3 regions of the Periweissella cryptocerci genome follow, and region 3 is predicted to be linked to each of the others. Evidence: predicted binding sites of a transcription regulator. Region 3 holds the regulator's gene; each other region holds the start of a gene.
The links. Region 3 encodes LexA, which represses DNA repair genes until DNA is damaged. Its sites were predicted from a motif close to CNAACANNTGTTNG; they were not measured.
Positions count from the first base shown of each region.

Region 1: the regulator LexA is predicted to act here: its motif matches at 8,239-8,252, upstream of ruvA (Holliday junction branch migration protein RuvA).
Region 2: the regulator LexA is predicted to act here: its motif matches at 7,890-7,903, upstream of EQG49_RS01095 (Y-family DNA polymerase).

Region 1 covers NZ_CP037940.1:2,294,929-2,305,095, reverse strand. Annotated here, with positions in the region: gene EQG49_RS10085 (DEAD/DEAH box helicase) at 1-756, opposite strand, end outside; gene EQG49_RS10080 (DHH family phosphoesterase) at 786-1,733, opposite strand; gene dinB (DNA polymerase IV) at 1,873-3,000, opposite strand; gene yajC (preprotein translocase subunit YajC) at 3,664-4,026, opposite strand; gene tgt (tRNA guanosine(34) transglycosylase Tgt) at 4,180-5,325, opposite strand; gene queA (tRNA preQ1(34) S-adenosylmethionine ribosyltransferase-isomerase QueA) at 5,383-6,417, opposite strand; gene ruvB (Holliday junction branch migration DNA helicase RuvB) at 6,448-7,467, opposite strand; gene ruvA (Holliday junction branch migration protein RuvA) at 7,596-8,192, opposite strand; gene mutL (DNA mismatch repair endonuclease MutL) at 8,363-10,167, opposite strand, start outside.
Region 2 covers NZ_CP037940.1:234,137-244,303, forward strand. Annotated here, with positions in the region: gene EQG49_RS01065 (YhgE/Pip family protein) at 40-2,268, opposite strand; gene EQG49_RS01070 (TetR/AcrR family transcriptional regulator) at 2,625-3,224, shown strand; gene ndk (nucleoside-diphosphate kinase) at 3,378-3,800, opposite strand; gene EQG49_RS01080 (helix-turn-helix domain-containing protein) at 4,064-5,221, opposite strand; gene EQG49_RS01085 (hypothetical protein) at 5,587-6,078, shown strand; gene EQG49_RS01090 (DNA polymerase III subunit alpha) at 6,152-6,541, opposite strand; gene EQG49_RS01095 (Y-family DNA polymerase) at 6,534-7,832, opposite strand; gene EQG49_RS01100 (hypothetical protein) at 8,140-8,418, opposite strand; gene EQG49_RS01105 (hypothetical protein) at 8,540-8,941, shown strand; gene EQG49_RS01110 (YczE/YyaS/YitT family protein) at 9,076-9,780, opposite strand; gene EQG49_RS01115 (hypothetical protein) at 10,063-10,167, opposite strand, start outside.
Region 3 covers NZ_CP037940.1:463,540-473,706, reverse strand. Annotated here, with positions in the region: gene purB (adenylosuccinate lyase) at 1-507, shown strand, start outside; gene EQG49_RS02130 (phosphoribosyltransferase) at 528-1,052, shown strand; gene EQG49_RS02125 (DUF1831 domain-containing protein) at 1,627-1,968, shown strand; gene alaS (alanine--tRNA ligase) at 2,326-4,974, shown strand; gene EQG49_RS02115 (IreB family regulatory phosphoprotein) at 5,090-5,341, shown strand; gene ruvX (Holliday junction resolvase RuvX) at 5,338-5,772, shown strand; gene EQG49_RS02105 (DUF1292 domain-containing protein) at 5,788-6,108, shown strand; gene EQG49_RS02100 (hypothetical protein) at 6,962-7,318, shown strand; gene lexA (transcriptional repressor LexA) at 7,460-8,089, shown strand; gene EQG49_RS02090 (DUF896 domain-containing protein) at 8,111-8,350, shown strand; gene EQG49_RS02085 (YneF family protein) at 8,416-8,631, shown strand; gene EQG49_RS02080 (lysophospholipid acyltransferase family protein) at 8,710-9,354, opposite strand; gene EQG49_RS02075 (tRNA1(Val) (adenine(37)-N6)-methyltransferase) at 9,441-10,167, shown strand, end outside.

The sequences.
Region 1 (10,167 bases), 1.2 Mb from region 3:
GTTAGTGAAAATCAATGCCAAATATGGTTGCCCAATTGTCAATAACTTCAAGATGATATCATTGTTTGATGAACCCTTCGTTGAAATCAACCAGTTATCAATTGTATCTGAAATCACGGTTGTTACAGGAATTTCTTCCACCACTGGGTTATCAAGATACTTACGCAAGAATGGACGCAATTTTTCTGGAATTGTTGCTGAGAAGACCAACATTTGGAGTTCTTCCGGCATTGCTCCGGCAACCGCATCAACTTCAGGTAAGAAACCTAAGTCCATTGTCATATCAGCTTCATCGACAACCAAAGTCTTCGTCAAGTGCACATCAAGGGCTTGCGTCTTTAACAAGTCGGCAATCCGACCAGGGGTCCCAATCACAATTTGTGGTTGATGACTTGCAAGTTGCTTAACTTGGCGTTCCTTATCCGTCCCACCAACGAAGTTACCAATCCGGATTTCTGGTGAAACATGGGCCGCAATTTGCTTAGCTGCGGTATAGATTTGTTGTGCTAATTCACGTGATGGCGTTGTAATCACCGCTTGAACTTGATCAAGTTCTGGTTTCAACGCATTAAAAATTGGGAGCAAGAATGTGTGGGTTTTCCCTGAACCAGTTTGTGATTGCCCAATTACTGAACGGCCTCGCATCACAACTGGAATCAAACGTTCTTGCACAGCCGTAGGAGTCTTGAAGTTAATTTCATCAAGTGCGGCTAAGATTTCTGGTTTTAAATTAAAATCAGTAAATTGTGCTGTCATTTAATATTTCCTTTCTTTTTTAAACGTGCTTATTTATTCGCCCGACGAACTGCACGATCCAGTTCATCAATAATATCATTCACTTCATCCATATCACGTGCCCGGGCCCCTGAAGCTAATGGGTGACCCCCACCATCGTGATGGCGCGCAATTTTGTTAATTGTAATACCTTTTGACCGCAACCGAACGCGATAACTATGGTCATCTTGTTCTTCAAAAATGACCCAAGTTTTGATGGAATCAATTCGTCCTGGTAGCGGAACCACAAAAGCAGTTCCCGCATCACCAAGTTCAAAGGAAGCCACCAATTCATTTGATAAGACCATGTAGGCCACACCTGAATCCAGAATTGTGATGTGTTCGAAAACATAACCTGATAACTTAGCTGCTGCTTCACTGATCGAATCTAGGGTTTGGTTAACCGCAATAATATCAAAATCATACTTAAATAATTCTGACACTACCCGCATAGTTTCACTATCAGTTGAATATAAGAAGCGGCCAGTATCACCGACGATGCCGGCATACATCACGCGCGCTGCTTCATCATTAAGTTTTAACACACCATTTGATGCTTCAGCTAGTTCATAAATCATGCTTGAAGTTGAACTTGCACCAGCGATAATCCATTGCAAATCCCCATATGGTTCATCGTTTGGATGGTGATCTATCTTGATTGTTTCAACACCGTAATCGAAGCGACGGTCATCAATTCGCGGTGCGTTGGCAGTATCGGTAATAATGACGAGCGCGTCATCGTACGCTTCATCAGGAATTTCATCCATTTGGGCAATCCATGCCAAACCAGGCACTGTTTTCCCGACGGTATAAACTTTCTTATCTGGGAAAGAATTACGGATTACTTCAGCTAAACCAACTTGTGAACCAAAAGCATCAGGATCTGGTCGTTGGTGGCGATGAATGATAATCGTATCGTATTCTTGGATTTTAGCAATTATTTGTTCTTGCACGGTCATGCGATTTCTCTTTTCTATAATACGGTTCTCTGCTACTTAAATTCCAAACACTTAGGAATCAATAGTAACCAATGAGCACACTAAGCAATTAGTATACCCTATTTTACGCTACTTCGGGCGTTTCAATGGGAATTTTGCGCTAGTTTTCAAGATTTCTATCATTTCGTTCAAAAAGTGGTAAGCTAATATTTTCAAATTCAAGGGGTGCGAGGGTCGTCATTGTCACCCCTAGTAATCGAATTGGCTTTTCAATGCCCCCAATTTCTTCAAATATTCCTTGCGCTGCGAATAAAATTTGCGCCACATCAACGGGATAGAAATCAGTCTGTGTCACCCGTTTAGTTACGGTTTCAAAATCACTATAGCGGACTTTCACCACGAGTGTTTTACCATGTCGTTGATGGCGTTTTAAACTTGCCACTAGTTTTTCCACAATGATTTTAAATTCGGTATCCACCGCTTGTTGGGTAGCTAATTCGTGATTAAACGTTTCTTCCTTACCAATTGACTTGCGTTCACGTTGCCATTCGACAGGTCGATCATCACTCCCACGAACACGTCGATACAATTGGTAGCCTAACTTACCAAATTTTTGCATCAACTCACTTTCTGAGCGTTTCAATAAATCAGCCCCAGTCATAATCCCTAACTCGTGCATTATTGGCACGGTCTTTTTACCAACGCCACGAAAATCTTCAATCGGTAGCTGACTTAAAAACGCCACCGCATCACCAGGTAGGACAAATGTTGCTCCCGCTGGTTTATTATATTCCGAAGCTAACTTTGCGATAAACTTGTTATAACTCACCCCAGTTGAACTAGTTAGGTGCAGTTTTGCCCAGATTTCTTGCTGTAACTCATGCGCTAATTCCACGGCACTCTCGATGTGTTTCTTATTCTCAGTCACATCCAAGTACGCTTCATCAAAAGCAATCGGTTCGACAATATCCGTATATTCATGAAAAATTTCATGAACTTGGGCCGAGGCTTCCCGATACTTATCAAAGTTTGGCGTTAAAAAAATACCATTTGGTGCGAGCTTTTTTGCCTCAGCTGAACTCATGGCTGAGTGTACGCCAAGTTCACGGGCAACATAATTGGCCGTCGCCACGACCCCTCGTCCACCGGTTAGTTTGGGATCCCGTGCTAAAATCAACGGCTTATCTCTGAGACTTGGATCATCACGCATTTCAATTTGCGCATAAAATGCATCCATATCAACATGAATAATCTTCCGGCTTGTATCAATATGTAAAGGAATTTCCATCTAAGTTCGCCCTTCAATTCAGATATTTATGTATTGTTTGGCTCAGCTAGCCAAGAATCTGAAAAAAGCGACTCCATTAGTTGCCTTAATCATGCTTAATAATTTTAACGCATTTAACCCATTTTTAAAACACTTGTTCGGTTTTTATCTAACCATCGTGTTGCTTTAAAGCCGACGCTGCGATGCAACACGACATAAATGTTCTATTTATTCTAGCGCAGGATTGTCGTTTCTGTACTCTTCAATCATCGAATTACTCAGGTTATATTGTCACTGTATTTTCCATACTACTGAGGTCTGTGAATGGTAATTGTATTCACTAGTTGGAGCATTATACCTAACTAACGGAGTGCCGGTAAATTACTTGGCGGGCGTAGCCTTTACACTGCGACTGGGGGAATATGTGTGCAGCACATATTTCCGCTGAGGATAAGATGAGGAGTCTTAGGAATTTATTCCTTAGACTCCCAGCTTATCCGAACTTCTCAAGACCGCACTTTGGCTTGGGAGGCTGCTTCTAGCGTGGTGCGCCAAGTAATTTACCGGCACGTAGTGGCCAGGTCTATTCAATCCCACGTCATACGAAATAGAGCCGTGGTGCTTTGAAGCCAACACAAAATAAAAAGGACCACAAACATTAAGTTTGTAATCCTTTAATTATGCTTACTTGTTGTCTTCACCACTAGCGATATCGCTAGTAGCGTCTGTGTCGACGTCAGTGATTTCGGCATCAACTTCAACTGGTTCGTCAGTTGTTGCAGCTTCTACTGATGATTCAGCAGGTACAACGCGAGCTACACCGTCAAGGTCGAAGGTGAAATAAACACCATCAGCGTCAAGTACAAAGGTCTTGTCGGCCTTATTTACTGATTCAACGACACCGTGCATGCGACCAATTGTCACTACGCGCGCGCCTGGTTGCATGTTGTCGACCATTTGTGTGCGGGCATCACGTTGCTTCTTTTGTGAGCGGTTCATCATGAAGAACATTCCACCAAACAAGACGACCATAATAATAATTTGCATTGTACCCATAGTTGTTAGTACTCCTTTTTCAGCTGTATTGCATTACCAGCATTTTTCTATAACTAATATTGTACCGTAAAAACCGCGCCATGTCGTGATATTCACAGGAAATTCACAATTTAAGTCAAGCGAAACGGCTTGAATTGGACATTTTTAGAAATTTCGCGCATTTACTTGATCAAAGCCATATTGGGCAAAGACCATTTCACGGAATTCTAGGACTTGGTCATTGGCAATCGCCGTCCGTAAATCTTCCATCATTTTCAACAAGAAGTACAAATTATGATATGACGCCAAGTTTTGCCCATGCAATTCATTTGCGTTAAACAAATGCCGTAAGTACGCACGGGTATAGTTTTGGCACACATAGCAATCACATTCATCGTCGATTGGCCGGAAATCAGCCTTATACTTACCGTTCTTAACAACTAAGCGACCATGGTGGGTCATCAAAGTTCCTTTACGCGCAATCCGCGTTGGCAAAACACAGTCAAACATATCAATCCCACGCATGGCACCATCAATCAAGGAATCAGCCGAGCCAACCCCCATCAAATAACGTGGCTTATCAGCAGGTAAAAGTGGCGTGGTGAAATCAAGGACACGATTCATTTCAACTTTTGATTCACCAACTGACAACCCGCCCACCGCGTAACCGGGGAAGTCCATTGAAACTAAATCAGCAGCGGATTGTTTACGCAAGCTCTTGAATCCTGCTCCTTGGACAATCCCAAATAGACCTTGGTCTTCAGGACGACGGTGCGCATTGAGGCCACGTTCAGCCCAACGGGACGTCCGTTCAACTGAATTTTTGACATAATCATAAGTCTCAAAGTATGGAATAGCTTCATCTAGGCTCATCATAACATCTGAACCAAGATTATTTTCGATACTCATCGCCTTTTCTGGTGAAAGGAACATCGTGTCACCGTTCAAGTGGTTCTTAAAAGTAACCCCTTCTTCTTTAATTGACCGATTGCCGGCCAATGAGAAGACTTGGAAACCGCCAGAATCGGTTAAGATTGGTTGATCCCAATTCATGAATTTGTGTAGCCCACCAGCTTCGGCAATTAATTCATCCCCTGGTCGTAACCACAAGTGGTAAGTGTTCCCTAAGATAAATTCGGCACCCATTTCTTTGAGTTCTCGGGTAGAAATATTCTTCACAGATGCTTGTGTACCAACCGGCATAAACATTGGTGTTGGGTACGTACCGTGAGGCGTGATAATTTCACCCAACCGCGCGCCGGTATGTTTGTCCTCGTGGATCAAACGATATTTAATCGCAGGTTCTGTCATTTAATCTAAACTCCCTTTTTGTATGTCAACATTGCTAAATCGCCAAACTAACTAAAATTACTTAACAAACATTGCATCGCCAAAACTAAAGAAACGGTATTTTTCATCAATGGCGTGTTGGTAAGCGTTCAAGATGTTTTCACGCCCAGTAAAGGCAGCCACTAACATCACCAACGTTGATTTTGGTAAGTGGAAATTAGTGATGAAAGCATCAACGGTTGTCCATTGGTAGCCTGGCTTGATGAAGATTTCAGTCCATCCTGAATCAGCTTGTAACTTACCATTGAACTTCGTCCCGATTGTTTCTAATGTCCGAATTGATGTTGTTCCGGTGGCAATGACACGGCCACCGTTCGCATGCACTTCATTCAAAGTATCAGCGGCTTCTTGGCTTAATTGGTAAAATTCACTGTGCATCTTGTGGTCTTCGATGTTTTCTTCTTCAACTGGGCGGAATGTCCCTAAACCAACGTGTAATGTTAATTCAACTAACTTAACACCCTTAGCTTCAACTTTAGCCAATAATTCTGGCGTCCAGTGCAAACCAGCGGTTGGGGCAGCAGCAGAACCGTTGACCTTTGAATAAACCGTTTGGTAACGTTCTTGATCCGCAAGTTTTTCTTTGATGTATGGTGGTAATGGCATTTCACCCAACGCTTCCAAAATTTCTAAGAAAATGCCGTCGTAATGAAATTCGACCATCCGGCCACCATGTTCAAGTTCTTCGGTCACAATCGCCGTCAATTCACCATTCCCAAATTTAATTTCTTGACCCACTGGGAATTTTTTGGCAGGTTTAATTAAAGTTTCCCAAGTATCACCTTCCGTATTGTTCAATAACAACACTTCAACGTGACCGTGCGTTTCTGGTTTTTCACCGTGCAAACGCGCAGGTAAAACGCGGGAATTATTCATTACCACGGCATCACCAGGGTTTAATTCAGCTAAAATATCATAAAAGTGCTTATCTTCGTATGCCCCAGTTTCGTGGTCCAACACCAACAAGCGCGAAGAATCACGTTGCTTCAAAGGTGTTTGGGCGATTAATTCATGTGGCAAATCGTAGTCAAAATCTTCAAGTTGGTATCCCATTTTTATACTTCTTTCTATTCCATGTTAGTACTATTCTTCTTCAGACCAAGCAAAGCCAAGGTGCTGATAGGCAATCCCAGCTACTACTCGACCACGTGGTGTCCGCTGTAAGAAGCCAATCTGCATCAGATATGGTTCATACATTGATTCCAGGGTTTCGGCTTCTTCACCAATATTAGCTGCTAAAGCACTAATTCCAACTGGTCCACCATGATATTGCTCAATCATTGTCGTTAATAATTTGACATCCGTTGCATCCAAGCCTTCACTATCCACATGCAATAATTTTAAGGCATAGTCAACTATTTCACGGTCAATTGCCGTTTTATCTGCCACTTGAGCAAAGTCCCGAATCCGTTTGAATAATCGGTTAGCAATCCGCGGTGTCCCCCGTGAGCGTCGACCAATTTCATGAGCACCAGATTCAACAATTGTTGTATCGAAGATTCCCGCCGTTCGCTTGACGATTTCTTCGAGATCACTCACCGTATAATATTCCATGTGCGCAACAATTCCAAAACGATCACGCAGTGGCGCTGATAGCATCCCCGCGCGGGTTGTTGCCCCAATTAATGTAAACGGTGGCAGTGGAAAATGGACTGGATGGGCAGTTGGACCTTGACCAATCACAATATCGACAAAGAAATCTTCCATCGCCGAATACAACATTTCTTCAACTTGTGTTGGCAGACGGTGGATTTCATCAATAAATAAAATATCACCGGCTTCTAATTCATTCAATAATGCAATCAAATCACCAGGCTTTTCAATGGCTGGTCCAGAAGTCGTTTTAATGCCGACTTGCATTTCATTAGCAATCACCATCGCTAATGTGGTTTTCCCAAGCCCAGGTGGTCCATATAATAAGACGTGGTCGAGTGATTCAGAACGCGCTTTAGCCGCCTGAATATATACACTCAATTCATCCTTAACTGCTTGCTGCCCAATATATTGCGATAAATATTGTGGTCGCAATGATTTTTCAAGTGACACTTCACCCAAATCCTGGACAGCTCCCGTTAATATATTTTCATCTTCATACTCATCCATAATCGCACCCTTTCTCAGTTCAGCTTATTCGCCGTTATCACGCAATAATTACTCGTGTTCACTGTATTTTTTATTTCTTTATTCTAAATTGCACACCTTACTGAATATGCACGTAGTTACGCCAGTACCTAACCCACTAATAGCTTTAAGCCTTCACTCAAATAGCTTTGCGTATCAGTTTGTGGTAACTTCGCTAATTGTTTTTGGACGCGTTTGATATCTGGTTTACCATAACCCAATGCTTCCAGCGCTGCTAAGGCATCATTTAATGCTTGTGTATCATTTGGTAATTCCATTGCTTCGTTGAACAGGTCTGGTTTAACGCCAGGAATATCTTCAAGTTTCCCCTTCAAATCGAGGACAATTTGTTGCGCCGTCTTCTTACCAATTCCTGGGAATTTAACCAAGTAATCAACGTTCTCACTTTCAACTGCTGCAATTAAAGAGCCATGATCAGCATTAGCCAAGATTGCTAAGCCTGACTTAGGTCCAATCCCAGAAACATTAAGTAACTTATTAAAGAGCATTTTCTCAGTTGCATCGAAAAAACCATACAGTGAGATTTCATTTTCACGCACAATTTGCTCAACATAAATCGTTACCACTGCGTCTAGCGCGTAACGATATGGGTTCGCTGTAAATAACTTATAGCCAATCCCACCGACTTCAACTACCACGTGGGTAGGCATCACATCGGTAATTGAACCTTTTAAATACTCATACATATGCAAGCTCCTCGTAAAAATTTTCTATGTACCATAGTAACACAAACATACGAACGTTTGTGCCACTAAAATAATATTGACCTTGTTAATCTGAAACTGCGTTTTATTACCACCACAAGGCAAGGTCAACGTTACATCGAACTTCCACTCCGTTAGCCAGTTTTCCTAAACTAATAAGGGTGGTTATCATATTCAACCCATGATTCGTGGGAATCTTGAATGCGCTTAAACATTTTTTCCATATCAGTCAGTGAGAATGTGACTACGACTGGGCGACCATGTGGGCAATTAAACGGATTTTGGGTTGTGGCTAGTTGGGTAATTAATGCTTTGGCCTGTAAATCATCAAGGTGCCAGTTCGCTTTAATTGACCTTTTACAACTCATCATAATGGCCGTTCTTTCACGGAATTGCGCAACGGTTAAACTGCCATCGCGTAAAAGCCAATCAACCATTTCACGGATAGTGGCTTCTTCTTGTCCTTCCACAAACCATGTGGGGTGTTGCTTCACGACAAATGTATTATCCCCAAATGGTTCCAAGTACAAACCGACCGCCTCCAACTCATGTTCATGATCGCGTAACTTAATCGCGTCCACCATTGGGTAATCCAATACCAGTGGTACTAACAAGCGTTGTTGGTCAGTTGCGACTTTACCGATTTCTTCACGATAATATTCATACTTAACTCGCTCTTGCGCTGCGTGCTGATCAATCAGATACAATCCGGCTGGTCCCTGCGCAAACAAAAACGTCCCAAACATTTGCCCGATATATTGTAAATCAGGGAAGCGCTCACCACCATTCGTTTGCTCATTTTCCGCCATTGTACTCAAATTTTCAGGCATCACATGTAAATCGATTTCCGTTTGTGCTTGAGCAATTGGTGCACTTTTGGCTCCGAATGCTGTGATTTTTTCATCTGCATAGCGTGTTGCAAATGATTTTACCCGCGCTGAAGCTAACTCGGCACGCGTTTTTACCACAATTGGTTGCACCGTTGCATCACTTGGTAAGGCATCTGGCAAACTTGTGGGCTTATCTTTTTGCAGGTGAGCACCATCACGAGTTCCTAATGTGTACTTCGCTGATGCTTGATTCAATTGCGTCAAGAAATCGACTGGCAAATTTTCTGAGACGGTTGCTTGGGCATCACTCGTATTAAGCTGCGGTGTTTCTTCAGCCTTCGCGTGTTCCATTAAATTCTGGTAACCATCTGGCATCAAATTAATCGAACCAAGTTTTTCGCTCACCAAACGTGTCAATAATTCCGCCAGTTCAGCTTCTTTGCTCAACCGGACCTCTTGCTTGGTGGGGTGGACATTTACGTCGACCAAGAGCGGATCCATTTTAATATTGATGACCGCCATTGGGAACCGGCCAACCATCAGCTTTGAGCCATACCCTTTAATTAGCGCTTTAGTAATGGCAAAATTTTTGATGTAACGACCATTAATCAAGACCGAAATGTATTCACGAGATGCGCGTGTTAATTCTGGTAATGACACATAACCATCAATCGTAAAATCATTATCGCTACCATTAATTGCCAGCATTTTGCGGGCATTTTGTATACCATACACATCTGCGAAAACTTGCTTTAAGTCACCATTTCCAGCCGTGCGCAATAAGTCCTTGCCATTGTGTGACAAGTGGAAAGTTACATCCGGATAGCTCATTGCCAATCGATTGACAATGTCGACAATCTTGGAGAGTTCCGTTGCTTGCGACCGTAAATACTTCAAGCGCGCCGGTGTATTAAAGAACAAATCACTGACGGTAATGTCCGTTCCTTTGCGTGCTGCCGCTGATTTTTGTTCCTTAATTTCACCGCCGCTAATGTGTAATTCATCACCGGCACCAGCGCCCGTAGAAGTCACTAACCGAACATCTGCAACTGAGGCAATACTAGGTAGGGCTTCCCCGCGAAAACCGAGAGTTCTAATCTTAAATAAATCTTGGCGGTCGTGAATCT
Region 2 (10,167 bases), 230 kb from region 3:
AACGATTTTGCGAGTTTTTGGCTTGATTTAATTTTGTTATTAATCTTGTCCGAGTAATTCTTTGGCTTCAGCAGCATCACTAGTGGCATTGGCGACGACGGTTTTAGCGCCGTGCTTAAACATCCGGACATACAATAGGTAAACTAATACTTGCAAACCAATAATTGAAGCCAGCAAGATTAGTACATCCCCATTTATTTGACTCAGATAACCAATTGAAATCGTGTGCCGTAATGCATCCACGGCGTACGTCATTGGCACAAATGGGTGTACGGCTTGATAAAAGTGTGTCGTCAAGAACACGGGATACGTTCCACCCGCAACCGATAGCTGCAAGAACATGTAGACTAACGCCACCAACATTCCTAGTGGACCTAAGCCTAGCTTCAAGAACGTAATCAGGCTCAAATACGTCAATGCAGCTAAACTTAATATCCCAACCGTTATTACCGGATGGTTGGCATTAAAGCCCCAGATAAAGTGTAATGCTAAGTAAATTCCCAAGCCTTGCAAAATCGCAAGTGGTCCCAAGATAATGAATTTTGATAACCACATTTGGCCCGCAGTCTTAACTTGAGCATACCGCCGTTTAACATCAAACAATGTTGTCAGCACAATTGAACCCGTCCATAGCGCAACTGATAACATGTATGGTGCCATAGCTGTCCCATTGTTAGGGACAGGCGCGGTTTCGTGTTGTTTGGCAGCCACTGGGTTAGCAACAGCATTCCCATTGGCCTTTTTCGTAGGAATTGCGTTTAACTTATCGGCCCCACTATTCAATGAATCCGTTAAACTGTTTTGACCGGTCATTAACTTGCCTAACCCGGTATCTAAAGTTTTTGCACCTGTCCCGAGTTTATCCGTTCCAGCAGCCAATGCAGTCGCTCCAGTTGCCAACTTCTCACTACCACTCGCTAATTGGCCATTAGACCCAGTTAAGGTCCCTAAACCACTGGCGACTTGTTGGGCACCATTATTTAATTTAGGTGCTTGGGCATTTAGTTCACCGATACCAGTAGCTAATTTAGCGACACCGCCAGTATAAGTTGTTAAGCCAGTTTGTAAGTTCTGTAATCCTGTCGTCATTTTTCCAAGACCACTGGTCACTTTTTGTGAACCAGGTTGTAACTTACTAGTGATGGCAGTCTTTACTGTTGTCATCCCTGTCGTTGTTGCTTGCACGCCAGGGTTTAATTTTGCTTGGTAACCTGAACTCAAGGCTGCCAATTGTGGAGCAATTTTTGCTAAGCCAGGATCACCAGCAGTCGCGCCAGCCGTTGCAGCTTTGCTTAAAGCCGCTATGTTGCTAGCAAAATCACTGCTTCCGCTTTGCAATTGTTTCAAACTGGTAGTGTCAATTTTACCCGCCAGTTCATTTAATCCGCTAGTCAGTTGTGCACTACCCGTTTGCAATTCACTAGTGCCATTCTTGGCGGCCTTGGCTCCCGCATTAAGTTGTTGTGAATTTTGATTAAGTTTTTGGACACCGGTATTCACCTTTTTTAAATTCTTAGCAAATGCGGCCGTACCAGTTGCGACTTTTTGACTACCACTAGCTAATTCGGTCGCGCCTGCCAAATACTTCTTTAAACCCAAACTCAAAGTTTCCTGACCATTTGAAAATGACAACATCTGATCATTTAATTCATCAAGGCCATTAGTTAGTTTGCCACTGCCATCAGCGAGTTTTTGTCCGCCGTTAGCAAGTTGTTGACTCCCATCGGCAGCCTTCGCCATTCCTTGACCTGTCTTGTGAATACTATCGAGGATACTTTGGGCGTATAACTTCGTAATATTGGCAGCAACCTGTTCCTTTAATATTGAAGCGGCTTGCGATGTCATTTTCTCAGCAATATAATTACGCCCCGCTGCGGTATCGTATTTCAAGACCATTTGCTTGGGGTGCTTGGTTAACACCGTTGTTGCATTTTTTGAAAAATCCTTTGGAAACGTGACAACCATGTAATACTTGCCTTTTTCCAAACCATTTTGCGCGGTTGCTTCGCTGACAAAATGATAATCTAGCGCTTTCGTTTTCTTCATTCCGGTAACTAATTCATCACCAATTTTGAGTTGTTTGCCATTAATTTGGGCTGTCTCATCCTGATTTACAACCGCCACGGGCAATTGATTAACCTTCCCATATGGATCCCACATTGAGCCCACAAAAATCATTCCGTAGACTGCTGGCAATAACACAACTAAAATTGCGCCAATTAACAAAAATTTACTTTTTAGTACGCGACGCCATTCTATCGATACCATTGCTCTTTCCTCCTCATAATTCTTACACTCGGATACCCAGTTAGCTCCTCATAATTTTAATTACAGAACTGTCCAAGTTTAAAACGGTTTAAAATCGTTTTACATTCGACTGTATTTTTTAATTATTACATTCAGATTTCCAAACATTAAAATTGCATTCGTTAAACAACCTGTTCAATATATAAGTTATTGTAAATCGCATTAGACCGGCGTTCAATGTACAATATTGTACATATTGTTCAACGTTTTATGGTACAATATTTTTGATAATTAACACTGAATGTGATGCAATTAAAATTGAAAAATCGATCCATCTAACGCGCCAATCCGGTCAATGAAATTATGAGGTGGTCATTATGAAACAAACAGCAATCAATAAGCGGACTGAAGAAAAAATCCGGCAAGCTTTCTTACATTTATTAAACGAGCACTACTTCACTCAAATCACGATTAATATGCTCGTCAAAGAAGCTGGTGTCAGTCGCGGAACGTTCTACGTCCACTATGAAGATATTTACGCGTTACGCAAACAAACCCAAGCTGTCATTCTCCAACAGCTTGGGACTAAGACCCGTGATGGTTTAATTGCGATGGTAGATGATTATCAACATGGCAACCATGATATTCCGAGCTTAGCGGTTCATCTGGAGCCCGGCTTAGTCAATGCGTTTAATTTGCGTAAATCAATTCATGGTCTTGCGACGAATGCCGGTTACGCCGATTTTCGTAAATCATTGCACGACAAGTTTCATACCATGCTTTTTCGCCGTAACCTCTTTCATGCAGATATTGTCGAATCAATGTCTGCTGTCCCAGATGATTATGTTGAAGAACTAATTGTTACCAGCATGTTATCCATGATTGCGTACTGGCTTAACAAAGACAACCCGGAAACCCCCGCCGAGTTTGCAGTCATTCTTTTGCAAACGCTCGTCATAGCTCCAATCCATCTGTAAGCACCTAAAGCCATGAGCTATGGGCTGGAACATAACTTATCCAGCCCACAAAATAAGCCTGACTTCTCCTTATTAAGGTAGAAATCAGGCTTATTAATATGCAACAAAAGGCCGCAAACCGCCTTTTGTTACACTTCTTATTTAGTTATTTCATTAAGCTAAGTTTGGGAACCAGATGGCAATTTCGCGTTCCGCACTGGCTGGTGAATCGGAACCATGCACAACGTTTTTAACCGCGTTGCCTGGCCAATCACGCCCGAAATCCCCCCGCACAGTTCCTGGAGCTGCTTGTGTGGGCATGGTCGTTCCCATTAATGAACGCCAACCTTCTACCACATTCTCACCTTCAATAATAATTGCAACTACGGGGCTTTCCGTCATATAACTAACAATTTCTGGGAAAAATGATTTTTCAACCAGCTCTGCATAATGTTCTCGCAAGATTGTTTCCGTTGCTTGGACCATTTCTAAAGCCACTAGGCAATAACCCTTACGTTCAATCCGCCGAATAATATCACCGGTTTTGCCTCGTTGCACACCATCTGGCTTAACAATTACTAAAGTTCGTTCTGTCATGTATTTTCTCCTCTTGTCTTATTCCATTTTCCATACACGAGAATGCCCAACCAGCTCCTCTTATTTCGTAAATACCACGCGTCCGGTATCTTAGTGACACCTTATCGCCTTATTTAATTCGGATACCTAATGTGGTTCCGCAAAATATTTTTTCATTGATTTAAGTATATCAATAATCAGCAAATTTTGAAAACGCTTACGCTCAACTATAACAAAAAGCCCAACTCACAATGTGAATTAGGCTACATTTTAATTCCAGCAATTTATAACAAATGCATATAAGTTTGCTTCGGCTTTCCGTCTGGTTTGACGGCTGGATTCTCTAAGTCTTCTAAATATTCCATTTTAGTACCGAATAGTGACTGTAAAAATTCAAGTTTAATCTGGAACTCCTTTAAAAACATCGCTAATGTCATTGGTGACATTCTAAAGAGTCCCGTCAAAATTGAAATATTCCGGCCGGCCAAATAAATCATATCAGTATCATCACCGGGTTCACGACGTTCCCATTTTTCACGCCGTAATTCCGTCATGAGCTTGCCTGCAACATCTGGTTCATACATCTCCAAAATTAAAGCGCGGCGTTGAATATTTTTCACAGAAACCTGAAAATGCTCTCGAATTGGCAAATACTCAACCAAATGCGTCGGATCCTTAATTGCTTTATTAAACGTCTTCACAAATTCTTCCGTCGGTAACAACAGTTCATATGCAAATTCAATCGCTTCATGCGTCAAATCACGAAAATCTTGCGCCGAAATTGTATTCATATCAATGCCTTGATGTAATAGTAAATGACCAAGCTGTTGTGCCAAGACAAAATTACGATCAACTTGTGCGTACAGCGCATTGCCAAAAGCAATATACGCCGTACCGTTATCCGTCCACAAACTATATGGCTTAATTTCAGTATCAGTCTTATAGTCTAGTACGCGGATGCCAGCAATTTCCAACGCTTGCAAAAGTTCATAATTTTGTTGTATTTTTAATTTTTCGCGGACTGTTTCCGCAATTGTGGCGATACTTGTACCTAGCAAATACTGATTTAACGCGTATTTGCGCAATTCATCGATTGTGAACTTAGGAAAAACTAATCCGGCTGCTGCCCGGTTAATAATCGCATCAACAAACTGCACCCGGCGTAATTGTGCCTTCGTTTTTGTACGTAATTTCCAGTCATCGCGATCAAAAAATATTGCTTCTTCATCGACACTATCTTCTAAAAAGCTTGCCGCATAAAAGAAATCCGGCTGTACAAAAAAGAATTCTGCCAAATCATTTACAATCTCAATAGGTGGCTGCATGAAACCCGCTTCTACATTGCGAAAAAATTTCGCGTTACTTTCTAATTGCTCTGCTAAATATTCCACAGTTAGATTATGTAATTCACGTACCTGTTTTAATTTTAATCCATTAAACACCGTCAACCTTCCTCCGTTTCATCATACTATTCATTTTACACTAGTTTAGTCATATTCGTGAATATGAAAGCACGTCTCCGGCTTTTTTGTGTATTTCATTCAAATTCGTTAGCGTAGCTTTCAATGCGCTACTTGTTATGCACAAAAAGCATTAACATCACGCGGCAATAACAATAACCAATAGCCATGTTTGTTGTTGTTTGTATATAACAACATATCGTATATTAACTTTAACCCAATTAACAGCTATTACTAGTTAAGGCTTATAGTTTCACTTATTCAACCAACTTCGATAAAATGAAGGTAAGGAATATTGGACTTCTTTCATACGTATTAGGGACAATACTGAAAGGATGGACAAAATAATGAAAACATTACGCACATTTAAATTTACTACCATTGCATTTATAATGCTTGCAATGATTTCTTTGACAGGGTGTGAATCAAAGAATGCGGAAACTAATCCCACTACTCAAAACAGCTCTGTACAAATTAATAAAACTGATGTCACAAATCTTTCCGAAAACAAGCTAACACCAAAGCCACTTCGGGAATACTTAACCCATCAGAATCAAGCAGACCATGATTACATCTTTCAATACAATAAAACCGAAAACACCGTTAATCTAACGCCAATCGGCAATAAAGCACTTGAAGTTGAAGAATATCTTGATGGTCAGCTCTCAGCTGCAGATTGGGCTGACTATATGTTGGACGTGACGCAAATTTCACTTGCGATTGGTGCTATCTCGCCAACGACCAGTGTTAATGTTATCGATCCTGCTGATCATAGTAGCCTCCTCTATTCTGTTATCAATGGACAGCCAACTTTTAGCATCGCAGACAATAATCTCTAACGTATTTACGAACGACCTTTTTGGGGTCGTTTTTTTATTGGCCCAGAAAATAAATTCTGCTAACTTTACGCAACTATCCCATCAATTCCACATACCAAATATCGTCATAAGCAACTTGGGTCTCAGCAATTACAATTCCTGTATCTGTATAACCATTGAGGTTGCCAATAATGTCAGCCGCAATGTGATGTTCTTGGTCTTGACTAGCACGTTGTAACAACACCGTTTTATTTTTTAGCTGAGCCTGTAGTAGCACTTGGCCAATTTCTGATAGCGATTGTTGCGGATGCTGCTGGCGCGCCTCAACGGCCATCTCATCTGCTTGAGTTTGTTCAATTACCTTGGTATGGTCACTCAGATAAAAGCCACCCCATTTCAACATGCCACGGTCACTAGCATCGCGAATGAAAATATTGGTCCGTTCTTCATCGTACGCATCATCATCAAAATAAACTTCACTCATAGCTATTTCCACCGCGATGACCACCAACTAACCCGGCCCGCTCAATTGCCGTCCCACCTGCTAATAAACTACTTGCTTTAACCAAAGCAGTAAAACCGAAGCGCTTACGGATATTATCAACAACTCGGTCAACCTGATTGTTCTGAATTTGTCGTTCGGGAGCGGTAAATAAATCTAATTGTTGCCCAACGTCTGGAACCAGTTGACTGTAATAAATGCCAATATGGCGCACTGGTTCACCGGCCCAATTTTTATGGAATAATTCGAAAATTGCATTAGTCAGCTCACGTGAATTGTTAGTCGCCGTAATTCGGACTTGGTTAGTGAAACCATTTCGTCCCGTAGCTGCGCTATGATTTGAAAAGCCTACATATAATGAGGCCTGTGTTGCTTGATACTGATGCTTGCGAATTCGTGCTGCTACTTGTTCTGCAATTTCACGAATCACAATCACTAGTTCAGCCGCTCTTTGATAATCACGTGGTAAGACTTGTGAATTACCATACGACTTGGACTTAGCAAAAACTTTCTCACGCACAACCGCCCGATCAATTCCCCAGCTTAACAGAAATAGTTGTTGTCCAATGACCCCCAATTTTTGTTTGAATTTATATGGATTATAATGGGCTAAATCACCAAGCGAATTAATTCCTAATGCTCGTAGTTTTATTGCGGTTCTGCGTCCAATTGACCACACCTCATCAAGTTCTGTAATCGGCCACAATACCGTTGGCACGTCTTGATAATGAATTGTACCAATCATCGTGCTTTCGTGCTTAGCGACTAAATCTAGTGCTAATTTTGCCAACGTCGGATTATCACCAATACCAACGGTCACATACAATCCCAACTTATCAAAGACTTCGCGTTGGATACGGTGTGCTACTTCAGTTGGTGTCGCACCAAATAATTTCCACGAGTGTGTTAAATCAAGAATTGATTCATCAATAGAATAACGATGTAAATCTTCTTCGGCCACGTATTCTTTAAAAATTTCATTAACCTTCATATTCATGGCAATATAATAATTCATCCGGGGCTCAACAATCACTAAATCAGGGGCATCAGGTAAGTCCTTCACTCGGGACACGTTGGTAATCCCGTATTTCTTTTTAGCGGCTGGCGATGTTGCCAAAATCAGACCAGCACCGGTGTTTTTAGCCATCGACGCGACCACTAACGGCACCGTCAAAGGATCATCGCCACGAGATACAGCTTCACAACTCGCATAAAACGACTTCATATCAATCAAAAATATCACTGAATGCTGTTCATTACTGTAGTCATACATTATCGTCACCCTTTCATAAACATTCGTTCCCCTTTGTTTTCTTTTATTATATACATACGAACAATAATTCGCAAGAAAACAAATTGTTAAGTATGTACTTGGGCTAATTACGCTATCTTGCGCTTAAATTTTTCAGCACAATGCAAAAAAGTGTACCCGATGCGAATTCCACAGGATACACTACTTTTAATCTTCTTCAATTTGTTTTTCGAGATAGTCAACGTAGGCTTTGCCCTCCGTTAACCGTGTAAAAATATCAAATTGTAATTTGTATGATTTAAGGATCTCAATTATTTCCGCTTTTAAATCAATAAGTCACACCACCTTTTTCATACGCTTCATCAGCGCTATGGACATTGGCTAGGATAAATGCCTCCATCGCTTGTTGCCAAGTAGCATCAATACCAAAATCAACGGTGTCAGAACTGATTCCATCCGTGCGTGACGGAATGTACGCTGGATGTACGCGTTGTAGCGTTTTACGCGCCCGACAATCTGAATACATGTAGTACTTGTCATCCAACTCCACCGTCGCAACGATTTGGTCAGGATAATAAAATTTATCATCATAGTGGGTAATTTTCATTGTAATTTCCTCGTGGTTTTAATTTGTTAACTTAATTATCCCAAGAAAATGTGAAAATTTTTTGAATGAACCCTTAATAAGGTATACTAATTATTATTAAGCAACCTAAAGGATGGAAAACATGGATACTGAAGAAATTATGGCAACCCTCTATGCCAAAGCAAATGATGGTACCGGTAGTGATCGTTTAAACAAAATGTTCGATAAGACAATTGAATTTAGCCTGCGTGACGGTGAAAATAAAACCAATCTGAAAACAGCTTTTGTTACTTTGTACGAAGAATGGGCGACCGCTAACAATGCCTGGGAAGATGCCCAAACTAGCACCATTCAAGCATTACGGCTTAAATACCCCGATATGAGTGCCATCGAACAACTCCAAGATGAATACATGACTTGGTACGATGAACATGCCGATACCAGCGTTGACGAAATTGATGCAGCTTTTGAAGACATGATGAGTATCCTCAAGCCTGCTGACTTGAAAACCATTGAAGCTGAATTTAATCAGGTAGAAGCATAATACAATAGTTTAAAAACGCAGAAACGACTCTTTTTGGAGTTTGTTGCTGCGTTTTTTTTCATATTAATCGCCCAGAAATTAATAACCTCAACAAAAAAGACGCCTACAAATTTATGTAGACGCCCATTGATTACCTAATCAAATTCAACTTTATTTTGTGTTTCTTCAACTAATCCTTCGACAGCTTCTTCAACCACTGCGATTGGGTTGACGTCGTAGATCACCTTTTTAAAGAAAGCTGTTAAAAATTGTACGGCTGGGCCACAAGTTGCTGCGCAGACAACCGTAATCAGACCAAAGGTACCACCAAGTGCAAAGCCAATGATTGTCAAGCAAACATCCATCGTAATTTTTGAACGTTGAATGCTCCAACCGGTCTTTTCAGCAATTGTGAGGAAAAAGCCAGAGAATGCATCCACACCAATGTTACTAGCAATGAACATACCTAATCCAACGTAGATTAGCGTAATTCCACTCGCACCACACAGTAAACGCGTTACTAAGGCATCGTTAGTAAAAATCATGGGATGGAGCTTACTACCAATTGATACAAAGAAACCATAAGGAATCATGTACAAGAACGTCCCAATGTTGATTAATTTACGATTCAAGACGAACAATACTAACAACAAACCAATATTAATGAAGTTTGAGATGAATCCTAGTTGACTCAAATCCAAACCTAAAATCGCGCGAATCCCATCGTAAAAAATCCCAATCGGGTCGTTACCCAATGCCGTATTACTATTAAATGCCACCCCAACTGAGATGAAGAAAATTCCGATCAGTGAAACAAGCACTGATTTGACTGACAAATTTTCGTTAATTAACTTTTTCATATCCTAAACATACTCCCTTTAAATAATTACTTAATTAATTCGTTCTGCTAGGTGCGTGTCTGGATTAATGGCTACTATGCGGTACCCCGTAGCCAACACGCTCGCCTGCCGCTATTATATTTTACCATCTAATAAAACGTTTTACTAATACGTTCTTTTCATAATAGCGGTTACAATTAACAGTTGCATGAAGTAATGATGACTTTTCTGTGAATCAGCACGCAAAAACAATCATGAGTCGCTTAATCACAATTGTTTTTTCACGTTAACTTAACTTTTTAGCTAGCCAATAAACTGTTGCGGATAAAGAATCGTCTGAATTAACCGAGTATCCTTGCGTAATATCCGTAAACTGACATTCAGCCCGCCACCATCTGGATACGTTAA
Region 3 (10,167 bases):
ATGCCGCACAAACGTAACCCAATCGGTTCTGAAAATATTACTGGTTTGGCGCGGGTCGTGCGTGGTCACATGATTACGGGGATGGAAGATATTACTTTATGGCATGAACGTGATATTTCACACTCCAGTGCCGAACGGATGATCTTGCCAGATACGACGAGTTTGATTGATTACATGTTGCACCGTTTCACGGGTATCTTGAAGAATCTCCAAGTTTTCCCTGACACGATGCTCAAAAACATGGATCGCACGTACGGCTTGATTTACAGCCAACGCTTATTGCTTAAGTTAGTTGATGCTGGCTTGAGTCGTGAAGCGGCCTACGACACCGTGCAACCATTGACGGCCCGCTCATGGGACGAACAAATTCAATTCCGCCCATTGGTCGAAGCAAACGACACAGTGACACAATACTTGTCAGCAGCCGACATCGATGATGCATTTGATTATCATTACCACTTGCAAAACGTGGATGGCATTTTCAAGCGTTTGGGTTTACTTAAATAATAGATAAAAGGTGTTTAATTATGGATGAACGGATTGATCGCGTTGTGATGACGCAAGCCGAAATCGCGGCAGCCGTGAAGGTTGTTGCTGACAAAATTCGACACGATTATGCAGGAATTACACCAATTATGGTACCAATCATGAAGGGCGCAATTGTGTTCACGGCTGATTTATTACGTGAACTCGGCGATATGCCATTTGAATTTGACTATGTTGATGTTTCAAGTTACGCCCACGGTGCCTCAACTGGTGATTTAAAAGTTGAAGTGAATGTGCGCAAGGACATCATTAATCGCGACATTATTTTGATTGATGAAATCATCGATACCGGTTTGACGCTGGATTTCTTGGTAAAGGAATTTACTAAGCTGGGTGCCAAATCAGTTAAATCAGTCGTTGCCGTCGATAAGAAGGCTGGTCGTTCCGTCGACATTGAAGCTGACTACGTTGGTGCGGAAGTCCCTAACGATTATTTAGTTGGGTACGGCATGGATTTAGATGGCGAAATGCGCTTCTTGTCAGATATTGTGGCGCTTAAGCACTAAAAACCAAGCAAGCCTGAAGAAATGTGTGATTTGGCTGGGTAATCAGACAAATTCCCGCAAATTAAATAGGAATTCACAAAAAGTTCGCTGTTTTAGCGAGCTTTTTTAGTTATAATAAAAAGTATAATAAATTGGTTTGTTAGTCATATGTATTGATGTATTATGCCCCGTTAGCTATGGTATTTCTTGAAAAATGTTTGTATTGTGGCCGTTTGTAGTCACAAGCAAATGTTTGAAGCGAACACCTAACTAACGGAGTGTCTGGAAATTGGTTGGCGGGCGGCAGCCTTTATACCGCGACTGGGGGAATATGTGTGAAACACATATTCCCGCTGAGGATAAGATGAGGAGTCTAGGGAATTTATTCCCGTAGAGTCCCAGCTTATCCGAGTTGTTCAAGACCGCACTTTGGCTTGAACATGTGCTTCCAGCGTGGTGCGCCAAACAATTTCCAGGCACGTAGTGGCTTATAACGCTAGCATCACACTAACCACTACACTGGCATCCGGCACCACTCAAGGCGAACAAAACTAATAAATTTTAAATTAAAGCGACGATAAGGAGTTAAGCAATTATGGCTTTTGATAAACAAGTTCAATTATTGGGTGACACAGATACATACTCAGTCCACCCAAGTATTAAGAAGTATTCACTAATGGATACTGGTTTCATTCAACAAAATTCAGGGGCATACCAATTGATGCGTCAATTGGAACCAAACAAAGCATTTAACGCCTCGTTCAAGTTAAAGATTGTCTTTGCCCAAGATTTATCTGGTTTTAAGATGAAAACGGTGAATGCCCTTGGCAACACGGTGATCAACATTTTCACGCACAAGAACAGTGAAGTGTTGACGCAACAATTCCATTTTTACATTCAAGAATTGGTTGATCGCGAAATCTTGGTTAAAGATTAATCACGTAGCATTAAGCGGTGAATAAAATACTTTAATTTTCAGCAAAAAATGTTATTATATTAGACAGTGAATATGTTGGTGTCAAAGGATTTTCAGAAACGTTTCGGTTGCTGTGAGAAACGAATTCAACACATCGATGCTCTCACTTGTTATGTATCAGCAATGGTACCGTTTCTCAGCGTTAACGAGCTTAAGAGGTATACGATCAAGATCGTTGCAAGCAGAGTGGTACCACGTGGGTCGCGTCTCTGTAGGCAGGGGTCTTTTTTTACGTTCTTTGCGGTATTTAGTGTTAAACTAGGCGCCGAGAAGGGTGTGATACGATTAATTTATTTTTGGAAAGTAGGATATTTATCGATGAAAGAATTATCATCAGCAGAAATTCGTTCAATGTTTTTAAAGTTCTTTGAATCAAAGGGCCACAGCATTGAACCATCACAATCATTAATTCCAAAGGATGATCCAACATTGTTATGGATTAACTCAGGGGTCGCAACGTTGAAGAAATATTTCGACGGTTCAGTTGTGCCTGAAAACAAGCGGATTACCAACGCCCAAAAGTCAATTCGGACTAACGATATTGAAAACGTGGGGCACACAGCGCGTCACCACACCTTGTTTGAAATGATGGGGAACTTTTCAATTGGCGATTACTTCAAACCAGAAGTGATTCCTTGGGCATGGGAACTGTTGACATCACCTGAATGGTATGGCATGGATCCTGAAAAGCTGTATGCGACAGTTTACCCCGAAGATCAAGATGCCAAGCGGATTTGGATTGAAACTGGGATGCCAGCGGACCACATCTACGAAGTTGAAGATAATTTCTGGGATATTGGTCAAGGTCCTTCAGGTCCCGATACGGAAATTTTCTATGATCGTGGGCAAGAATTCCAAGATCTCCCTGATGAAGATCCTGAAATGTACCCCGGTGGTGAAAATGAACGTTACCTCGAAATCTGGAACATTGTGTTCTCACAATTCAACCACACCCCAGAAAACACGTATGAAGAACTGCCCCACAAGAACATTGATACGGGGATGGGACTTGAACGGGTTGTTTCAGTTTTCCAACACGCCCGTACTAACTTTGAAACTGATTTATTCCTCCCAATTATTCACAAAGCCGAAGAAATGGGAAACGGCGTGAAATATGGTGACGATGCCTTGACTGACGTGTCATTTAAGGTTATCGCTGACCACGCCCGGGCGGTTACATTTGCCATTTCAGATGGTGCTTTACCATCAAATGAAGGTCGCGGCTATGTTATCCGTCGTTTGCTCCGTCGTGCAGTCTTGCATGGTCGTAAACTAGGCATTAACGGCGAATTTTTGACGCAACTTGTGCCAGTTGTGGGTCACATCATGGAATCATATTACCCAGAAGTTTTGGCAAATGCTGAATACATCGAAAGCGTCGTTGCGGCAGAAGAAAAGCGTTTTAACGCGACTTTGAGTGACGGCTTGAAGATGTTGAATGGGGTGATTGCGGATGTCAAAGAAAAAGATGCAGGCACGATTCCTGGTGAAGTTGCCTTTAAGCTTTCTGACACATACGGCTTCCCATATGAATTGACTGAAGAATACGCGCAAGATGAAGGCTTGAACGTTGATCGCGTCGGCTTTGATGCCCAAATGCAAGCGCAACGTGATCGTGCGCGGGCTGCCCGGGCTGACATGAAGTCAATGGGTGTCCAAAACGTCTTGTTGACTGATTTGCACACCGAATCTAAGTACGTCGGTTGGACTGATTTGACGGTTGATGCCGCCATCTTGAAAGACGTAATTGTTGATGGCGAATTAGCTGATCATGCCACTGCCGGTATGATGGCTCAAGTTGTCTTCGATCAGACTCCATTCTATGCTGAAATGGGTGGTCAAATTGCTGACCGCGGGGCTGTTATTAATGCTGATGGTGAAGTTGTGGCCGAAGTTGAAGATGTCCAAACGGCACCAAATGGCCAACATTTGCACACTGTGAAGGTCTTAAAAGAAATCAAGGCTGGGGACACCTACAAGTTAGATGTTAACCGCGAGTTCCACTTGAAAGTTTCTAAAAACCACACGGCTACGCACATGTTGGATCAATCATTGCGGAACATTTTAGGTGACCACACAACCCAAGCTGGTTCATTGGTGACACCGGAATACTTGCGTTATGACTTTACGTACAATGGTGCTGTGCCAGCTGAAAAGCTTGATGAAATCGAAGCATTGATCAACGATAAAATCGGAGAAGCCTTGAAAGTTTCATGGGTCGAAACTGATATTGAATCCGCTAAAAAGCTTGGTGCCGTGGCCGTCTTTACCGAAAAATATGGCGAAAAAGTCCGGGTCGTTTCAATCGGTGACTTTAATGCTGAATTTGATGGTGGAACCCACGTTGATAACACCAGTGAACTTGGTTTATTCAAGATTGTTGGTGAATCAGGAATCGGTGCCGGTGTTCGCCGGATTGAAGCCGTCACTTCAACTGCAGCATTTAACTTGATGAAGCAACACGAAAATGAATTACAACAAATTGCGGATGCTGTTAAAGCGCCACAACTAAAAGACGCACCAGTCAAAGTGGCCGCCTTGCAAGACCAATTGAAGGAATTGCAACGCCAAGTTAACAGCTTAGAAGCTAAGTTGGCTAACCAAGCAGCGGCAAGTATCTTTGATAATCCTGAAGACGTCAATGGTCACAGCTTAATTGCTGCACAACTGGAAGTTTCTGGTATGGATCAATTGCGTTCAATGGCTGATTCATGGAAAGAAAATAATTCTTCAGATGTGTTGGTCTTAATTGCCGCCACTGGTGAAGATAAGGTCAACTTGATTGTTGCGATGAGTCCAGCCGCAATTAAAGCGGGGATGAAGTCTGGTGATTTGATTAAGACCGTTGCGCCACTTGTTGGTGGTAACGGTGGTGGTCGCCCTGATTTGGCCCAAGCCGGTGGTAAGAACCCATCTGGGATTCAAGCTGCGTTGACGGCTGCTCACGATTGGTTGGCAGAACACTAAATCTTCAATCTTTTGTAATCAAAATGAAAGGTAATCCTAAGCGATTGGGCTATACTTTACTTATGATTACGTTTACAATTACAAATATCAAAGTTTTTTGTCTGGAGGTAGCCAAATGAGTTCGTTAGACAAGACAGCCTTATTCAATTTTGGCAATGAACAACCCAAAGACGTGCATGAAACATTACAAACGGTATACAAGGCACTCGAAGAAAAGGGTTATAACCCAATTAACCAAATTGTTGGTTACTTAATTTCTGGTGATCCTGCTTACATCCCACGTTTGAATGATGCACGTAATTTAATTCGTAAGCACGAGCGCGATGAAATCATCGAAGAGCTTGTGAAGAGTTACTTGAGTAAGTGAGTCGTTTACTAGGATTAGACATCGGCTCACGCACGGTCGGAATTGCGGTTAGTGATATCATGGGATGGACCGCACAGGGCGTGGAAATCATCCGCATTAATGAGGATGAAAAAGAATTCGGAATTGACCGAATGAAAGAATTGGTTGCTGAATACAAGCCATCTGGTTTTGTGTTGGGTTTACCAAAGAACATGAACAACAGCTTGGGACCTCGTGCTGAGGCATCCAAGGCTTATGGTGATTTATTAGTCGAAACTTTTGGCTTGCCCGTCGATTTTATCGATGAACGCTTAACAACGGTTGAAGCGGAACGCATGTTAATTGAAGAAGCTGATACTTCGCGTAAGAAACGCAAGCAAGTTATTGATAAACTCGCCGCTAGCTTAATTCTCCAAAATTATTTGGATGCTAACGGTAAATTAACGAAATAGTGAGGAAGAAACCCCATGGCTCAAGAACCAGAAGAACAACAAATCACCTTAGTTGATGAAGATGGTGCGGAACAACTCTTTAACGTGTTGTTTACATTTACTGCTGATGAAGACGATACTGACAACAAGTTTGCCGGTAAGTCATACATCTTGCTTTATCCAGAAGGTACTCAAGAAGACGAAGAAGTTGATATCCAAGCCTTTGCATTTAACCCTGATGAAGACGGCGAAGCAACTGAAGGCGACTTGCAACCAATCGAAGACGACGAAGAATGGGCAATGGTTGAAGAGGTGTTGAACACTTTCCTCGACGATGATGACAACTTCGAAGCTTAATTAACAGTGAATCAGGATTTGCAGTGATGCGAATCCTTTTTCTTTGCACACTTTGTTAGCAAAGTGTGGGCCCCATTTCGTCTGACGTGGGATTGAATAAAATTGGCCACTGGCCACTGCGTGCCAGTAAATTACTTGGCGCACCACGCTGGAAGCAACCTCCCAAGCCAGTATGTGCTTATGCCTGCGAACCGGCAACGCAAAACATCCCAGCATTTTGTTGCACAAAATACTGAATCTAATCCTAACGCGATTAGATTAGCCTTGCAGGCTGGATGTCTGTCTTGGGCAATTCGGGATAGCTGGCAGTCTAATGGCTAAAGCCAAAAGACTGCTCACATTTGTAGCTACGCTGGACAAATAAGGCCCGGTCGGCTCTACCCTCAGCGACAAACCCGACACGTGGTGTCACGTCCCATTTCGGTGTAAAGCCTGCCGGCCACAAAGTGATTTTCAGTCACTCCGCTAGATAAGTGTGGAATTATTGATTACTGCTAAACTTGCAGCGACAAGGATTAGGGCATATTACTAGTCAGACTGCCTACTCAAATTAACGAAGAGGCTGGACTTTAGCTCGCACCGTGATGGCATAATCAGTAACGGGTTTGGTTACTGATTATGGATTTGTGAAGATGGTTACCGCGTTAGCGAACCAAGCTTCGCAAACATTTGAAGACCGCACTGTGGCTTCAAATGCTTGTCTTCCATCACGGTGTCCAGACTGGTTCCAGCCTCGTAGTGGGAATCGAACTGAGACACATATCCAAATCCCGCGCTAGAATAAATAGTAAATCACTTAGCGCACCACGCTGGAAACTATAGAAGCAACATTTAAAAAGAAGAGGAAAAATTTATGAGTACACACGCAGTTACGATTGTGACGCAATCGATGGTTGGCAATGAACCAGAACCGTTTTTTGATGTCATTACTTTTTTGGCAGATTTAGATGAAACACAGGCTGAAGACGTGGCTTACTTGCGGGAATTAGCCGAAAAGACACAACTTAGTCCAGCGTATGAAGAAGACGGGCAAAAAGTGTATGATGTTGTTGGCAAAGTGATTGATGTTTATGAATTAATTGATGAAATTACCTTTACGGGGAACCCAGAAGTTAATAGTCGCCAAATTTTGCCAGCTAAGCCAATGAACCTCGAACAATTTATCGAGACTTACTACAGCGATTACGTACTTGAGGACGCTGAAAGCTAACGTGTTCGTAATTTTAGAACGAGTATTAGCTGTTTATGCAAAAAATATCGAACAAATAACGAACGTTCGTTTGAAATGTTCTTCACTATTCGGTATACTATAAATAATAGATGAACTGAAAACAGTGAAAGAGGTGATCGCATGGTACGCGGCGAAAGCAAACAAATGGAAGTGCTTCGATTTATTTATGAGAAGCAATCACAAAAAGGTTATCCGCCAACAGTCCGTGAAATTGGTGAAGCGGTCGGCTTATCATCAACATCAACGGTCCATGGCCATATTGACCGCCTACAAAAAAAGGGTTACTTAAAAAAGGATCCAACAAAACCCCGGGCGATTGAAATCACACCACCAGGCCTTGAAATGCTTGGGGTTTCAGCAACGCCAGGTAAGATTCCGGTCTTAGGGGTCGTTACGGCAGGGGAACCAATCTTGGCCGTTGAAGAACGGACGAATGAGTTCTTTCCATTGCCTAGTGATTTAGAAGCGTATGATGGCGATTTATTCATGCTCAACGTGCGGGGAACATCAATGATTAATATTGGTATTCTCGATGGTGATAAGGTCATCGTCCGTAAGCAAGATCATGCTGATAATGGTGATATTGTGGTCGCAATGACCGACACGGATGAAGCAACTGTTAAGCGCTTCTTCAAGGAAAGTGATCACTTCCGCTTACAACCGGAAAACGACACGATGGCGCCAATTATTTTGACGGATGTCACGGTTTTAGGTAAAGTGGTTGGCTTATACCGGAATTCAGTCTATTAATAACAATAGGAGGTCCTGACTTTGGAAGCAGAAAAGTTACGCCAACGAATTAACGAATTAGGTGCAAAACGTAAAAAAGAAGGCTTAACTGAAGGTGAAGAACTGGAACGGCAAGCATTGCGTGAAGAGTTTTTGGAAAACTTTCGGAAGTCTTTCCGTTCACAAGTTGAAATGATGCAAGTCTTCGACGATAACGGCAAAGAAGTTACCCCTGAAAAAGTACGTGAAATTCAACGAAAGAAAGGGCTACGGGACGATTAGCCCTTTTTTTCTGTGTTAGAATAAAGTAAACTAGAATATGAACTTTAAAATGTAGGAGAAAAGACATGAATACAGCGCTCGCAATCGTATTAATTGTCGTTGCTTTGATTGTCGGTTTAGTTGCTGGCTTCTTCATTGCTCGTAAGTATATGGAAACTTACTTGAAGAAGAACCCACCAATTTCCGAAGACATGATTCGCTCAATGATGATTTCAATGGGTCAAACACCTTCACAAAAGCGTTTGAACCAAGTTATGGCATCTATGCGTAACAACAAGTAAGATAAATAAAAAAGCCACGACGCTAAGTCATGGCTTTTTATTTATAATATGCGTGTGGTTAACATGGTACGTAACCAGTTATTCTTCGGGGATTTTCGCTTTTTCGGGGTGTTGGTCAACGTAAACGAAATCCGGATTCAGCTCTTTATCCAAGGCGTCAAAGGCGGTTTGCATTTGAGCTCCGATTTCTTCGACGCGCGCTTCCGTTAATTTGTCACGGCGATCGATGTAAATGGGATCACCAAAGTTCAACTCAACGTTGTTACGCTTGAACAGGCCGCCAAATGTCAAAGGTCCTTGATAGACAATGGGCACGATTGGTTTGCCAGATAATTTCGCAATCATCATGGCACCAGACTTGATGTCGTTACTGTGACGCGAACCACTAGGGAAGATAATCAAGCCGAGATCGCCGCTTTTCAAGTTCTTGACGGGAGTTTTAATCACTGATGGACCAGGATTAGCTCGGTCAACGGGGAAGGCATTAGCGCCAACGAGAATCCATTTTAGGATGGGGTTCTTGAATAATTCGATTTTAGCCATGAAACTAAATTTCAATGGAGCCGCGGCTAACGCAAAGTAAATTGGATCCCACCAAGTCCGGTGTGGACCGGCTAAGATATAAGTACCTTCGGGTAATTTATCGTAGTTGCGAATTTGAGGTTTTCCATTGATAATATATAACAGGGCGCGAGCAAAACCGCGCAAAAATGAATAAAGCATATTCACACTCCTTTTTAAAAGTAATTCATATTTAACGTTAAGTATGCAAAATTTCAGGTAGTAAAGCAAGTAAGGAATAATATCAGATGGCAGAAATTAAATTAAATGCGGACGAACGGATTGATCAATTATATAGTAAAGATGTCAAAATAATTCAAAGTGATGCGGTGTTTTCTTTTTCATTGGATGCCGTCTTACTGTCCGAATTTGCCAAAGCGCCCAAAGGTGGTCATGGTTTGACAGTGGATTTATGTGCGGGCAATGGGGCAGTGGGACTGTTTTTTGCCAAGAAAGCCGCCGGCACAATTACCGAAGTGGAAATTCAGCCCCGTTTGGCGGACATGGCCCAACGGTCAATTGTCTTGAATGATTTAGATGGGCGCATGAACGTATTGAATATTGATTTAGCCGATACGCTCGAGCATATTAAGCCGAGTGCCGCTGAAACAGTGCTCTGTAATCCACCATATTTTGTGGATGAACCTCAATCGACAAAAAATCCGAATGAACACTTGGCCATCGCACGCCACGAAATCAAAACCAATTTAGCAACAATCACGGATGTGGCCAGTCGATTACTCAAGACGAATGGTAAGGTTTATTTTGTCCACCGGCCCGATCGCTTCTTAGATTTGATTGATGAGTTGCGCGCGCACCGCTTGGCACCTAAGCGTATTCAGATGGTGCATTCCAAAATTGACCGCGAAGCTAACATGGTGTTAGTCGAAGCAATCAAAGATGGCCGCCCAGGTGGTGTCCGTTACCTCGAACCATTGATTGTGTACAATGCTGACGGATCATACACGAAACACG